One region of the Lysinibacillus sp. NPDC086135 genome, then DNA from elsewhere that is predicted to be linked to it. Evidence: predicted binding sites of a transcription regulator. Region 1 holds the regulator's gene; the other holds the start of a gene.
What was found. Region 1 encodes Rex, which represses fermentation and respiration genes when NADH is low (regulators of the CRP and FNR family bind a similar motif). Its sites were predicted from a motif close to TTGTGAAATATTTCACAA; they were not measured.

Region 1 (6,786 bases):
GTTTTAGACTTACCATATCCAGGTGGTCCGCGAATTGATAAATTAGCACATGAGGGAGATGAGGCTGTATCCTTCCCAAGAGTGTGGTTAGAGGAAGATTCTTATGATTTTAGTTTTAGTGGCTTGAAATCAGCGGTTATTAATTATAAGCATAATATGGACCAACGCGGTGAAGAAATTTGTCCGACTGCCGTTGCCAAAGGGTTTCAGGATAGCGTAGTTGAAGTATTAACGGCGAAAACATTACGGGCAGCTCGCGAATATAACGTGAAGCAGGTTATTGCAGCGGGTGGTGTAGCGGCAAATAAGGGTTTGCGTACATCACTTGAGATGGTATTTGCTGAAGAAAACATACCATTTTTCGTGCCACCATTAAAGCTGTGTACAGATAATGCCGCTATGATAGGGGCTGCAGCAACACCTATGTTTGAAGCCGGTATTCGAGGCAATTTATTAATGAACGGTCGCCCTGGAATGGAGTTAAAATCCTGGGTATAACTTTTTCTGGGTGTCATGAAATCGGAAAGGAGTTAATAAAGGATATTAGCCTAAATTCATCGCATCCTTGCGTAACGCTAACTGACCTGTATTATGTCGCTGACGCTGCGCTTTCGCGCAAAAAACATCTGCTGCTGCCGCTGCGTTAGCACTACGCTTTCGCGCAAAAAAATATCTGCAGGCCAAAGCACAAAGCCGATTTCGGACTGAGGCATAATTGATTATAGAAAAAGAGGCGTTTTAGATTTGATTCTAAAATACCTCTTTTTGCTTTTGTGAAAAAATTGTTGAGAAAATAGTATCTATAAGAAAATTTGAATCCGATCAGTTGACAAATTTTTCAGAAAATTATCCACAGGTAAGGTAGAAATAAAACAGCGAACATCCGTACTTATGCACAAAACGTTGATAACTTGTGCATAACTTGTGATTATTCAATATATAGTAGCCTATTTTGCACAAAATAATGTGAATAAAATATTTTTGAGTTGTGGACAATGTGGAAAAGTCTGTTGATATGTTGGTATTACTAGATTTATAGTGTGTATAAAGTTGTGGGCATTTTTTGTCGAAAAATAGCACTTGACCAATATATATGAAAAATCAACGCGAGTAAAGTAAAAAGCCATGTGACTAGGCACATGGCTTTATAAGTTTTATCCCACCTCAAGAGAGATGTTATAAAATAATATTTTCAAGTTCTTCACTTAGCTCGAGCCATTCCATTTCGAATAACTCATACTGTTCCTTAGCAGTTGATAATTCCTCTTGAAGTTGTGTAATTTTTTCGTGGTCTGTGAATATCTCAGGATCGCAAAGAGCTTCTTCTAAGCGAGCTATTTCAAGATTTACTTGCTGCATTTTCCCCTCTAGTTCCTCAAGCGTGCGTCTAATTTGGCGCTCCCGTTTTTTAGCCTCTTTATCAATTTTAGAGGTAGAGATCTTCTCAGATACAACAGCTTGTACTTGCGGTTGAGCGGCAGCCTTCATTTGTGCAATTTCCAATAGTTCTTGTTTCTTTTCAAGATAATAATCATAGTCACCTAAGTACTCAAAGGAACCATCGCCGGATAGTTCGATTACTTTAGTAGTGATTCGATTGATGAAATATCGGTCATGCGATACAAATAAGAGCGTTCCAGGATAATCGATCAGTGCGTTTTCCAGTATCTCTTTACTATCTAAGTCTAAGTGATTGGTAGGCTCATCGAGAATTAAGAAATTTGCCTTTTGCATCATCAACTTAGCTAGTGCAAGTCTAGCCTTTTCTCCACCAGATAAAGATGACACGATTTTATCTACATCATCGCCACTGAATAAGAAACGGCCTAGCACCGTGCGAATATCTTTTTCATTCATTAAAGGCCATTCATCCCATAGCTCTTTTAGCACACTTTTATTGCTCGATAGCTTGGCCTGCTCTTGATCGTAATAACCAATTTGAACATTTGTACCATAGCGAATCTCTCCAGAGAGTGGTAGTAAATCTTTGACGATGGTTTTTAATAAAGTTGATTTACCAACACCATTGGGTCCAACAAGTGCAATACGGTCTTCTCGGAAAGTGCGCAATGTGATGCCGCTTGATATTTTCTTATCACGATAACCTATAGCTAAGTCATCAATAGATAATACATCGTTTCCACTTTGGCGCTCAATTGTAAAGCCGAAGCTTGCTGATTTTTCATCACCATTAGGGGATTCCATCCATTCTGTTCGTTCAAGCATTTTACGACGACTTTGTGCCATTTTAGTAGTAGAAGCACGAGCAATGTTTTTTTGAATAAATTCCTCAAGCTTGGCCTTTTCATCTTGCTGACGTTCATAAAGCTTCAAATCACGCTCATAATTTTCCGCTTTTTCATCTAAATAGGCACTATAATTGCCTGTATATTTTGTGACGCGATGACGAGAGACTTCGTAGACAATGGAAACAACCTGGTCTAAGAAGTAGCGGTCATGGGAAACAATTAGAATAGCCCCTTCATAGCCTTTTAAATATGATTCCAACCAAGAGAGGGTATCAATATCTAAATGGTTAGTAGGTTCATCGAGTATTAATAGATCAGGTTTACTTAACAGAAGCTTAGCAAGCGCTAACCGAGTCCGTTGTCCCCCTGAGAGTGAGCTAATTGGCTTTTCGTAATCATTAGGATAGAACTGCATGCCATGAAGCACAGAACGTGTATCAGATTCATATTGATAGCCACCTGCATCTTTAAAATTATGCTGCAAATGATCGTATTCAGACATTATTTTTGCATATAAAGTAGGGTTTTCATAAACAGCAGGGTCGGCCATTTGTTGCTCTAATGATCGGATTGCCTGTTCTTGGGTAATAAGCGGCTCAAAAATTGTCATCATTTCATCCCAAATCGACAATGTTGAGTTTAATCCAGCATGCTGCTCTAAATACCCAATTTGTATACCTTTAGGGATAATAATATCGCCAGAGTCATATGACATTTGACCAGCAATTATTTTAAGTAAAGTGGACTTACCAGCACCGTTACGACCTACTAATGCAACGCGGTCACGATGTTGAACCTCTAATTTTACGCCACTTAAAATTTCATCTGCAATAAAGGATTTATATAGTTGATTGACCTGTAAAACAATCATTCTTGACACCTCAATTCTACCTTAGTGTAATGGATGTGCGATTGCCTTGCAATGTCGATGCTTTACTTATTCCAAGCTGTCATGTAAGATTGAAACGATTTCTCTTTAGTTAGTGGCGTAAAAGCGCCATTAACTAAAGGGAAATCCTCCAGTGAATATAATAAACTTAGAAATATTAAGCATGTATCATAAATGGTTCATCACCAAAAGTTGTGGATGACGTTTGTTAAAATGTCTACTATGTAAATAGTTGATTGGAGTGGAGACTGGGCGACTCCTCGGGGATCAGCGTCACAGATGAGACCCCTGCAACGCAGTGAAGCGGCTCATCGGACGCCCCTAGGAAGCTTTGCTCTGTAGCGAAAGCGAAGTGTCAGCTACAAATGTTTTCTGTGCGAAAGCGAAGCGTCAGCTACAAATGTTTTCTGTGCGAAAGCGAAGCGTCAGCTACAAAGCGCCCAGTCGGAACGGAAATCAACCACACGTTTTGGTGATGATCCTTATAAATAGAATTTGATACATTATAAGGAGGAAAAAGTTTGAAACAAGAATTAAAAATTCCACAAGCCACTACGAAAAGACTTCCTCTTTACTATCGATTTATCCAAAACTTTGCACAAGAAGGCATGGAACGTATTTCGTCGAAGGAACTGAGTGAAGCAATGAAAATTGATTCTGCAACTATTCGCCGTGATTTTTCTTATTTTGGTGCTCTTGGGAAAAAGGGATATGGCTATGATGTGCAGCATCTCTTGAAATTCTTTAGTCAAACGCTCGATCAACATGAAGCCACAAAAGTAGCGTTAATTGGTGTAGGGAACTTAGGTAGTGCTTTATTAAAATACAATTTCCAAAAAAATCATAATACCCATATCGTTGTGGCATTTGACTCAAAGGCCCCGAAGGAAGGGAAGATGATTAGCAATATTCCTGTTTTTCATCCTGATTTATTGGAAGAAAAGTATGCAGAATATGGAGCGGAGCTTGCAATTTTAACAGTTTCACCACGCTCTGCACAGAAAATGGCTGATAGATTAGCGGTGATGAACGCAAAAGGAATTTTAAACTTTACGCCAGAGCGTATTACTGTACCAGATAAAATGCAACTTTTAACAATCGATTTGTCGGTAGAATTGCAGGCACTCATTTATTTAATTCGTAATCAGGAAGAGTGATAATTGTACATAATTTAACTTCTTTCAGTGAATGTTTTTTGTACCGAATATGAGATAAAATGAGAGAATGACGAAAAACTTTCACATATTATTAGTTAGCAAAATGGCGAAATATGCGTTAAAATGATGGATATAAAGAGGAGGTGGCTGTAATGGGTCCAATAGGTCCAATGAGCCTCATTATTATCGGAATTGTCGCATTACTAATTTTTGGTCCTAAGAAGTTACCAGAGCTAGGTAAAGCATTTGGTTCAACATTACGTGAATTTAAAAATGCTACAAAAGGATTAGCCGACGAAGATGATGATGACAAGAAGAAGAAAGAACTAGATAAGTAAAGTTAGGATGTTTGAGGAATGAATCCAAAAGATCTAACTGTCATTGAACATATAGAAGAATTAAGAAAACGGCTTTTCATTGTTGCCGTTTTCTTTGTTCTCGCTATGATTGCTGGCTTTTTTGTTGCGAAGCCGCTTGTTAAATATCTTCAAATTACTGGAGAGTCTTACAATATAGAACTTCATGCGTTTGATGTAGTAACACCACTGGCAATTTATATCCAAGTTATTTTTTTAGTATCATTTATCCTATCTTCGCCGGTATTGATGTACCAATTATGGGCTTTTATTAGCCCGGGACTTAGGGACGTAGAACGAAAAGCAACCTTAAGCTATATACCGTATTCATTTTTATTATTTTTAGCAGGGTTATCCTTTTCATATTTTTTACTATTCCCTTATGTCATAAAGTTTATGATGAATTTATCAAACGAATTGGAGATTCAACAAACGATTGGCATACATGAATATTTTTCGTTTTTATTTAAGCTTACAATACCCTTTGGTTTCCTTTTCCAATTGCCGATAGTAGTCTTGTTCTTTTCACGCATTGGGATTCTATCTCCTGAGTTACTAATTCGTATTCGTAAGTATTCATACTTTGGTTTATTTGTATGTGCTGCTCTAATCGCACCACCTGAATTAGCTTCACACTTAATGGTTTCAGTACCGTTATTTATTCTTTATGAAATTAGTATTATGATTTCTCGTGTTGGCTATAAGAAATACTTAAAATCAGAAGAAATGCGATTGAAGGAAGAGCAAGAAGCTGAGCAAAAACGCCAGGTCGAAGAGGCACTTGAACAGCAACGACGTCAAATCGAAGAATTAAATCAATAATAATAGAAGCTCGATGCCTATTAATAGCATCGAGCTTTTTCGTCGTTATAAATAGCTAGGTTCAACTAGAAATCGGCGGTATGCAAAAATTTCACTGATTTTTATTGCATTTTTTCTAGTTGTTCAAGAAACTTTTGCAGTGGTTCGGCATACAATTGTACAAGCGTCACAAAACCATTCAGCATGACGTGGGCGATAATAGACGTCCAAATGCGTTTTGTTTTGTGATATAAGAAGGCAAAAATCAATCCGCAAATTGTATAAAGCAAGATATGTCTGAAGTCGAAATGAATAAGTGCAAAGAAAATGGCACTTACTATACCGGCTATCCAGAAATTGGTCGTTTGGACAAGCGATCCGAAAATAACACGGCGGAAGACGAATTCTTCTAGTATTGGCCCAAACACGACAATCGCTAATATCGCAATAGGAGCGCCTTTTGCAATAGCTACAATATCAGCTGTGTTTTGCGATCCACCTTGGATACCGAATACAGCCATTTCGATAGCTGCGCCAATCATTTGGCCGATGAAAACTAAGAAGAAACCGATAATTCCCCACATAATTGACAGTGGTATAGTTTCTTTCTTTCCTTTATAAATATCCCAAAACGCTTTATCGCGGGATGTTAGGAGTAAGCTTAAAATTAACGCAATGGCAAAGCTAAGTGCGATATACCAGCCTTGAGTAAGCGGAGCAGCTTGCCCACTAGGTAAACCAGTTGTACTCATAACAAGCTTATGAAACGGTTTTGCCAGTAATATCCCCGATATTTGCATGAGGATATAAATCAGTAAAACATAAAGGGCTGTTTTTTTATGTTTATTTATTTTTTGAGAATTGTTCACAGTCAAAATCCTTTCCATTCATTATGCTACCTTTCTATTGTAGAGGAATATGGAAAGAAAACAAAATTTTTCGAAGTTCTGACTTGCAAAAAAAAGTGTGATTGATTATCATAATAATTGTATTAGCACTCGACTAGATAGAGTGCTAATAAACTTTCAAGTATATATTTAATTAATAGGAGGTTGTTTCACTTGTTAAGACCACTAGGAGATCGTATTGTAATCGAACTAATCGAGGTAGAAGAAAAATCTGCATTCGGTATTGTACTGCCAGACTCTGCAAAAGAAAAACCGCAAGAAGGTAAAGTTGTAGCAGTTGGGACGGGTCGCATTTTAGAGAACGGGCAACGTGTAGAGCTTGACGTAAAAGTTGACGACCGCATTATTTTCTCTAAATACTCTGGTACAGAAGTTAAATATGAAGGTAATGAATACCTAATTTTACGCGAAAGTGATATTCTTGCA
Region 2 (6,786 bases), on a different contig from region 1:
AAATGGTGAAATTAATCACGGACGGTACAATTTCTTCTAAAATCGGTAAAAAAGTATTTGCTGAATTAGTAGAAAATGGCGGTTCCGCAGCAGAAATCGTTAAAGCAAAAGGTTTAGTTCAAATTTCTGATGAAGGTGCATTACTTGCTATCGTTACAGAAGTTCTAGACAACAATGCACAATCAATCGAAGACTTCAAAAACGGTAAGGATCGCGCTATCGGCTTCTTAGTTGGTCAAATTATGAAAGCTACTAAAGGTCAAGCGAACCCACCAATGGTCAATAAATTATTACAACAAGAAATTGCAAAACGTTAATTGCAATTATTATAGAAGGCCAAGAGAGCAAATTCGTTTTCTTGGCTTTTTATTTTAAAAAATATACATACAAAAGACTCTTTGGGGTATCTATACAAGATAAATGCCTTGCCAAGCAAAACGATATTTGCTGTAAATCGACACTAAAAAATACCAAATTAACACTTAATAGTTGTCTTCAAAGAGTATTCATAGCAAAATATAGTATAGAACATGATATAACTTTAGGAGGTCAATCAATGAAAACTGAACAACAATATTTTGATGATGCGATTTCGATTCAACAATATATGGATAATATGACGACATTAAAAGAGGAAAGCTTCCGTATTTATGATGGCTTCGAAGTGCCACTAAACGATGGTTTTATCGAACTACTAAAGGACAAGCAACCAAAAATTTTAACAATTACTGAGGATTGGTGCGGGGACGCAATGTTAAACAATCCAGTTATTCGTCGAGTTGCAGAGGCAGCAGGGTTAGAAATGCGCGCAGTACTACGTGATGCTGATACAGATTTAATTGATCGCTATTTAACAAACGGTGGCCGTGCAATTCCGGTTTATATTTTATTAGATGATGCTGGGCAGGTTGTTGGGAAATGGGGACCGCGTGCACCAGAATTACAGGAACTAGTAGTGAGTAAGCGAGCTACTTTACCTGATAAAGAAGATCCTACATTTGAAGATGCACAAAAAGCACTATATGCTGAAATTCGTGAAGAGAATATTACGAATAAAGCATATTGGACATTTGTCTATGAGGATTTTAAAAAGCAAGTAACAGCTGCATTACAATAATTATAAATCGTAAGGCTGCATGTCAGAGAATAAGGACATGCCTTACTTTTGTTGACTATTGGAAGCTTAATGCAACATTTAAACGAATAGTTCGTTGAAAGAAATAGAATCTTATGAAGCAAAGAAGGTATGTTATGAAACGAGCAAGAATCATTTATAATCCTACATCTGGGCGTGAAGCGTTTAAAAAGCATCTACCAGAAGTATTGGCAAAATTAGAGGTAGCAGGCTATGAGACATCTTGTCACGCAACAACCTGTGAAGGCGATGCAACCATTGCAGCAAAAAATGCAGTTGAACGTGGCTTTGATATAATCATTGCAGTTGGTGGAGATGGCACATTAAATGAAGTTGTTTCTGGCGTGAGTTCATTTGAGAACCGCCCGAAAGTAGGTTTAATTCCGATGGGCACTACGAATGACTTTGCCCGTGCCGTGCATATTCCGCGAAATATTGAAGCTGCAGTTGACATCATTATTAAAGGCGAAACGTTGCCGGTTGATGTTGGTTTATTAAATGGGGAACGCTATTTCATCAATATTGCCGCTGGCGGACGTATTACAGAGTTAACTTATGAAGTGCCAAGTAAAATGAAAACAATGCTAGGACAGCTAGCTTATTACGTAAAAGCAGTAGAAATGATCCCATCAATTAAAGCTTCCCATATGCGTATCGAATATGATGGCGAAGTGTTTGATGGGGATGCCATGATGTTTTTATGCGGCTTAACAAATTCAGTGGGTGGCTTTGAAAAGCTAGCACCTGATGCAAGTATTAATGATGGCTACTTTACTTTATTAGTATTGAAAAAAGTAAGCTTACCTGAATTTATTCAGCTTGCTGCAATGGCATTAAGAGGCGAGCATTTGAATGATGATCGTGTAATTTATAAAAAGGCAAGTGTCGTAAAAGTATCTACTGAAGATGAAATACATTTAAACTTAGATGGTGAGTATGGTGGAGATGCGCCTGCTACATTTGAAAACTTAAAGCGCCATATTGAGATTTTTGTTCCACTAGCAGATATCCGTGAAGAAGACCGTATGTAATAAACATAAGAAGGGTCTGCTTAATTTAGGTAGAACCCTTTTTAATTTAGGGTGAGAGCCTGTTTAATCGAATTTTTGTGGAGATTAATGGTTTATCACCAAAAGTTGTGGATGACTTTTGTTAAAACGTCTACTATGTAAATAAGTTGATTGGTGTGGAGGCTGGGCGACTCCAGTAAAGCCCCAGCCGGAACGGAAATCAACTACGCGTTTTGGTGATGATTCCTATTTAATGGGTTAATCCCCATATATATGAACATTTTCATCCTTTAATTGGTAATGTGAATGAATTAAGAAAAATGTTTGGCAAATGTGCGTATATTACTTGAACAAAATTTGAAACCTTTATAATAGGCCGAAATTCCGGTCCATTATAAAGGTTTTTTTCGTTGCAATAGTGGAAAATGGGGTAGAGATAAGGGAGAGGAAGTGTTGCCTTTGTATAAGTCACAGGAAAGAAAGCTCATTTGGCTAAGCTTTGGTGTTGCAATTATTATGCTACTTTCCATACTTGGAAGAATATTTGGAGGTTAGGGGGGCAATGACATGGTGAATGAATCAGCAGTCTTTTGGAGTAGAGCGTTAACGGAACTAACTTTATCCTTCCATATTATTTATGCAACGATTGGAGTTGGTGTCCCGTTAATGATTATGATCGCACAATGGACTGGGTATAAAAAGAATGATGAGCACTATATTTTAATGGCAAGACGTTGGGCACGAGGTTTTGTTATTACGGTTGCAGTCGGAGTTGTCACAGGGACAGCAATTGGCTTACAGTTGTCTTTACTATGGCCGAATTTCATGCAGCTTGCCGGTCAGACAATTGCATTACCACTTTTTATGGAAACGTTCGCATTTTTCTTTGAAGCCATCTTTCTAGGCATCTACCTATATACTTGGGATCGCTTCGATAGTCAGAAGAAGCATATGCTACTGTTAATTCCGGTTGCTGTCGGTGCATCGATGTCAGCTGTGTTTATAACAATTGTCAATGCGTTTATGAATGCGCCACAAGGATTTGATATTGTGGACGGCCAGCTAGTGAATATTCAACCATTTCTAGCAATGTTTAATCCAGCAATGCCGACAAAGGTAGCGCATGTTCTCGTTACGGCTTATATGACATCCGCATTTGTATTAGCCGCAATCGCAGGATATCGTATGCTTAGAGGTTCTAAGCATATATATCATAAAAAATCTTTATTACTACTTATGAAGATTGGTCTGATTTTCTCCATTGCTTCAGCAATTATTGGAGACTTTTCAGGAAAATATTTAGCGGAATATCAGCCAGAAAAACTAGCTGCGGCTGAGTGGCATTTTGAAACGGGAGACAAAGCTTCCCTTATACTATTTGGTGTATTAGAAGGGGAAGAAGTAAAATATGCTATTAAAGTACCTTATGCTTTGAGTGTTTTAGCACATAATAATCCAAATGCTGAGGTAATTGGCTTAGATCAATTTGCTGAAGAAGATCGACCACCACTATATATCCATTACCTCTTTAATCTCATGGTGTTTATCGGCATGTTTATGGCACTCGTTTCACTGGTTTATGTATGCGGGAAAGCACGCGATTGGCAGTTTATTCATTCACGTTGGTTTAGATGGATTGTTGTTGCAGGTGGACCACTTTCTATTATTGCGATTGAAGCAGGATGGTGGCTTGCTGAAGTTGGACGACAGCCTTGGATCTTATATGGATTAATGCGAACACCAGAAGGGGCCACGACGAGTGACCATGTAGATTTAATGATGCTGTTGTTTACAGGTGTGTATGCCGTATTAGGAGTAGGAAGTATGGTAGTTTTAATTCGTATGTTCAAAAAGAATCCAATTGAGCGAGAGTTAGAAGATCGCCATGCTGAAAAAGGCGGTGACATCCTATGACATTAGAGATTTTAGGTATTTCAGTTTTATGGATTTTCCTATTTGGTTATGTCATTGTAGCTTCAATCGATTTTGGTGCAGGCTTTTTTAATGCCTACAGCCTACTAATCGGAAAAAATCACATTTTAACAAATATTATTAAACGTTATTTATCACCAGTTTGGGAAGTAACCAATGTCTTTTTAGTATTCTTCTTTGTTGGGATTGTTGGATTTTTCCCACAAACAGCTTTCTATTATGGAACGATTTTACTTGTTCCAGTTAGTATTTCGCTAGTGCTGCTTGCAATACGAGGCTCCTATTATGCATTTGAATCATATGGCGCACGTGGGCATATTGGTTACACGTTGACGTATGGTATAGCAGGATTACTTATTCCAGCCTCACTCTCTGTTGTATTTGCGATTGCTGCTGGCGGCTATGTTGATATTGCTGACGGGCAACCGGTCTTGAATTATTGGACGTTGTATACGAGCCCGTTTGCTTGGAGTATTGTCGTGCTAAGCATTGCAGCGGTACTGTATATTTCAGCCGTGTTTTTAACTTGGTATGCACATAAAGCTAAGGATCGAGAAGCTACAAATTTAATGCGAAAATACGCACTTGCTTGGGCGATACCATTAATGGTGAGTGCGCTCGGCATTATGTACGAAATGAAATTCATTAACCCTGAAAGTTACAATAACCTAGTTAATTTATGGTGGATGTTTGCCATATCTGCCGTGCTATTTATTATTACTGTAGTGTTGCTATGGATGCGAAAAAATTACGGTCTTGCGGTTAGTTTATTGATTGCCCAATTTGCAGTGGCATTCTTTGCATATGGAATTGCCCAATACCCATATTTACTGTATCCGTATTTAACGATTTACGATAGCTTTACAAGCACACAAATGGCGATTGCACTCGTCATTGCGTTTGTTTTGGGACTGTGTCTGCTTATTCCATCATTGTTCTTGTTGTTGAAATTATTCCTTTTCAACAAAAATTATGTGACAGGAAAAGAAGATAATCACGCATAGGAGGGATACAACTATGACAAGTTTTTTGATTTTTTATGCACCATTTATAGTCGTCATCCTAGGTGTAGTTGCTGCTTTCTGGTGGGCACCTAGAGATTACCATACAGTAAGGAAAGAGGGGAAGAGTCGCGAATAGCGGCTCTTTTTTCTACTCGTGTAAAGGTGATCAGTTTGAGAGCGGATACCAATCTTGTCTTCCTGATCAGTTAGAAGTAGAGACGACCACATTTGAGCCGTTAATATGAAGCCTTGTTCTTTTGTCATCCGCCACAACATGCTACAATAAAGAGATTGAAATGGAGGATGTACGAATGTCAGCACCCGTGAAAAAGAATGACCGACTAACAGTTTATATAGAGGATTTAACACATGATGGCAATGGCGTCGCAAAGGTCGATGGCTATCCATTATTTATCCAAGGTGCACTTCCTAGTGAAACGGCGGAAATACATGTTGTAAAAACGTTAAAAAACTACGGCTTTGCGAAGGTCGTAGAAATTCTCGAGCCATCATCAGATCGTGTAGATGCGCCTTGTGAATATTTTAAACAATGTGGCGGCTGCCAATTACAACACCTGTCTTATGAAGGACAGTTAAAATGGAAAGAAAACATGGTGCGTAATGTCATGCAGCGCATTGGTAAAATTGATGCGCCTGTTCTACCAGTGAAGGGCATGGAAGAGCCTTGGCATTACCGTAATAAAGCGCAAATACCTTTCTCCTCAAATGAAGCAGGACAAGCAATTGCTGGTTTCTACAAAACGAAGTCTCATAGCATTGTGGATATGGAGCGATGCTTAATTCAGACTGAAGAAGCGGACGCTATTCTTGCAGGTTTGAAAAAGGAACTAGTGGCAATCGGTGTTCGACCATACAACGAATTATCGCATGAGGGAATGCTTCGCCACGTAGTTGTTCGTAAGGCACGAGCAACTGGTGAAGTGATGGTTGTTGTCGTAACTAAAAAGAAAAAATTCCCGCAAAAAGAAGCCGCTGTTGCGACAATCCAGAAGCTTGTCCCGAATGTTACATCCATTATGCAAAACGTTAATAGCGACAAAACGAACGTTATTTTCGGTGATGAAACCGTAAATCTGTGGGGCAAGGACGTTATTATTGATACAATTGGCGATGTTCGCTTTGAAATTTCAGCCCGTTCATTTTACCAAGTAAACCCTGAGCAAACGGAAGTTCTATACAAACAAGCATTAGACTACGCTAACTTACAGGGTGATGAACGAGTAATTGATGCATACTGTGGTATCGGCACAATTTCATTATTCCTTGCACAACAGGCAAAGGCTGTTATGGGTGTTGAAATTGTCCCACAAGCGATTGAAGATGCAAAACGCAATGCAGCACTAAATGGCTTTACGAACACGTATTTCGAGGCTGGGCCAGCAGAGGAAGTAATTCCACGTTGGTATAAGGAAGGCAAAGAAGCGGATGTTTTAGTAGTTGACCCACCACGCAAAGGTTGCGATGAGGCTCTTCTTCAGACGATTTTAGAGCAACGTCCTAAGCGTGTTGTGTATGTGTCCTGTAACCCAGCTACACTAGCGCGCGATCTTCGAATTTTGGAGGATGGGGGCTATAAAACGCAGGAGATTCAACCTGTAGATATGTTCCCGCATTCGACGCATGTGGAGGTTGTTACGGAACTAACTCTAAAGGAGCGATCATAATGGACGCAGCAAAAAAATGG

Region 2: ACIPKN_RS20745 (cytochrome ubiquinol oxidase subunit I) is a predicted target of Rex. The motif match lies at 2,446-2,463, and genes of this name have one in related genera.

The regions. Positions count from the first base shown of each region.
Region 1 is NZ_JBIVCA010000025.1:3,506-10,291, forward strand. Features, by position in the region: gene tsaD (tRNA (adenosine(37)-N6)-threonylcarbamoyltransferase complex transferase subunit TsaD) at 1-498, shown strand, start outside; gene ACIPKN_RS23625 (ABC transporter ATP-binding protein) at 1,177-3,120, opposite strand; gene ACIPKN_RS23630 (redox-sensing transcriptional repressor Rex) at 3,660-4,295, shown strand; gene ACIPKN_RS23635 (twin-arginine translocase TatA/TatE family subunit) at 4,448-4,633, shown strand; gene tatC (twin-arginine translocase subunit TatC) at 4,652-5,473, shown strand; gene ACIPKN_RS23645 (CPBP family intramembrane glutamic endopeptidase) at 5,575-6,339, opposite strand; gene groES (co-chaperone GroES) at 6,514-6,786, shown strand, end outside.
Region 2 is NZ_JBIVCA010000018.1:86,513-93,298, reverse strand. Features, by position in the region: gene gatB (Asp-tRNA(Asn)/Glu-tRNA(Gln) amidotransferase subunit GatB) at 1-317, shown strand, start outside; gene ACIPKN_RS20755 (thioredoxin family protein) at 557-1,117, shown strand; gene ACIPKN_RS20750 (diacylglycerol kinase) at 1,252-2,166, shown strand; gene ACIPKN_RS20745 (cytochrome ubiquinol oxidase subunit I) at 2,713-4,059, shown strand; gene ACIPKN_RS20740 (cytochrome d ubiquinol oxidase subunit II) at 4,056-5,081, shown strand; gene cydS (cytochrome bd oxidase small subunit CydS family protein) at 5,095-5,217, shown strand; gene rlmD (23S rRNA (uracil(1939)-C(5))-methyltransferase RlmD) at 5,393-6,766, shown strand; gene ACIPKN_RS20725 (hypothetical protein) at 6,766-6,786, shown strand, end outside.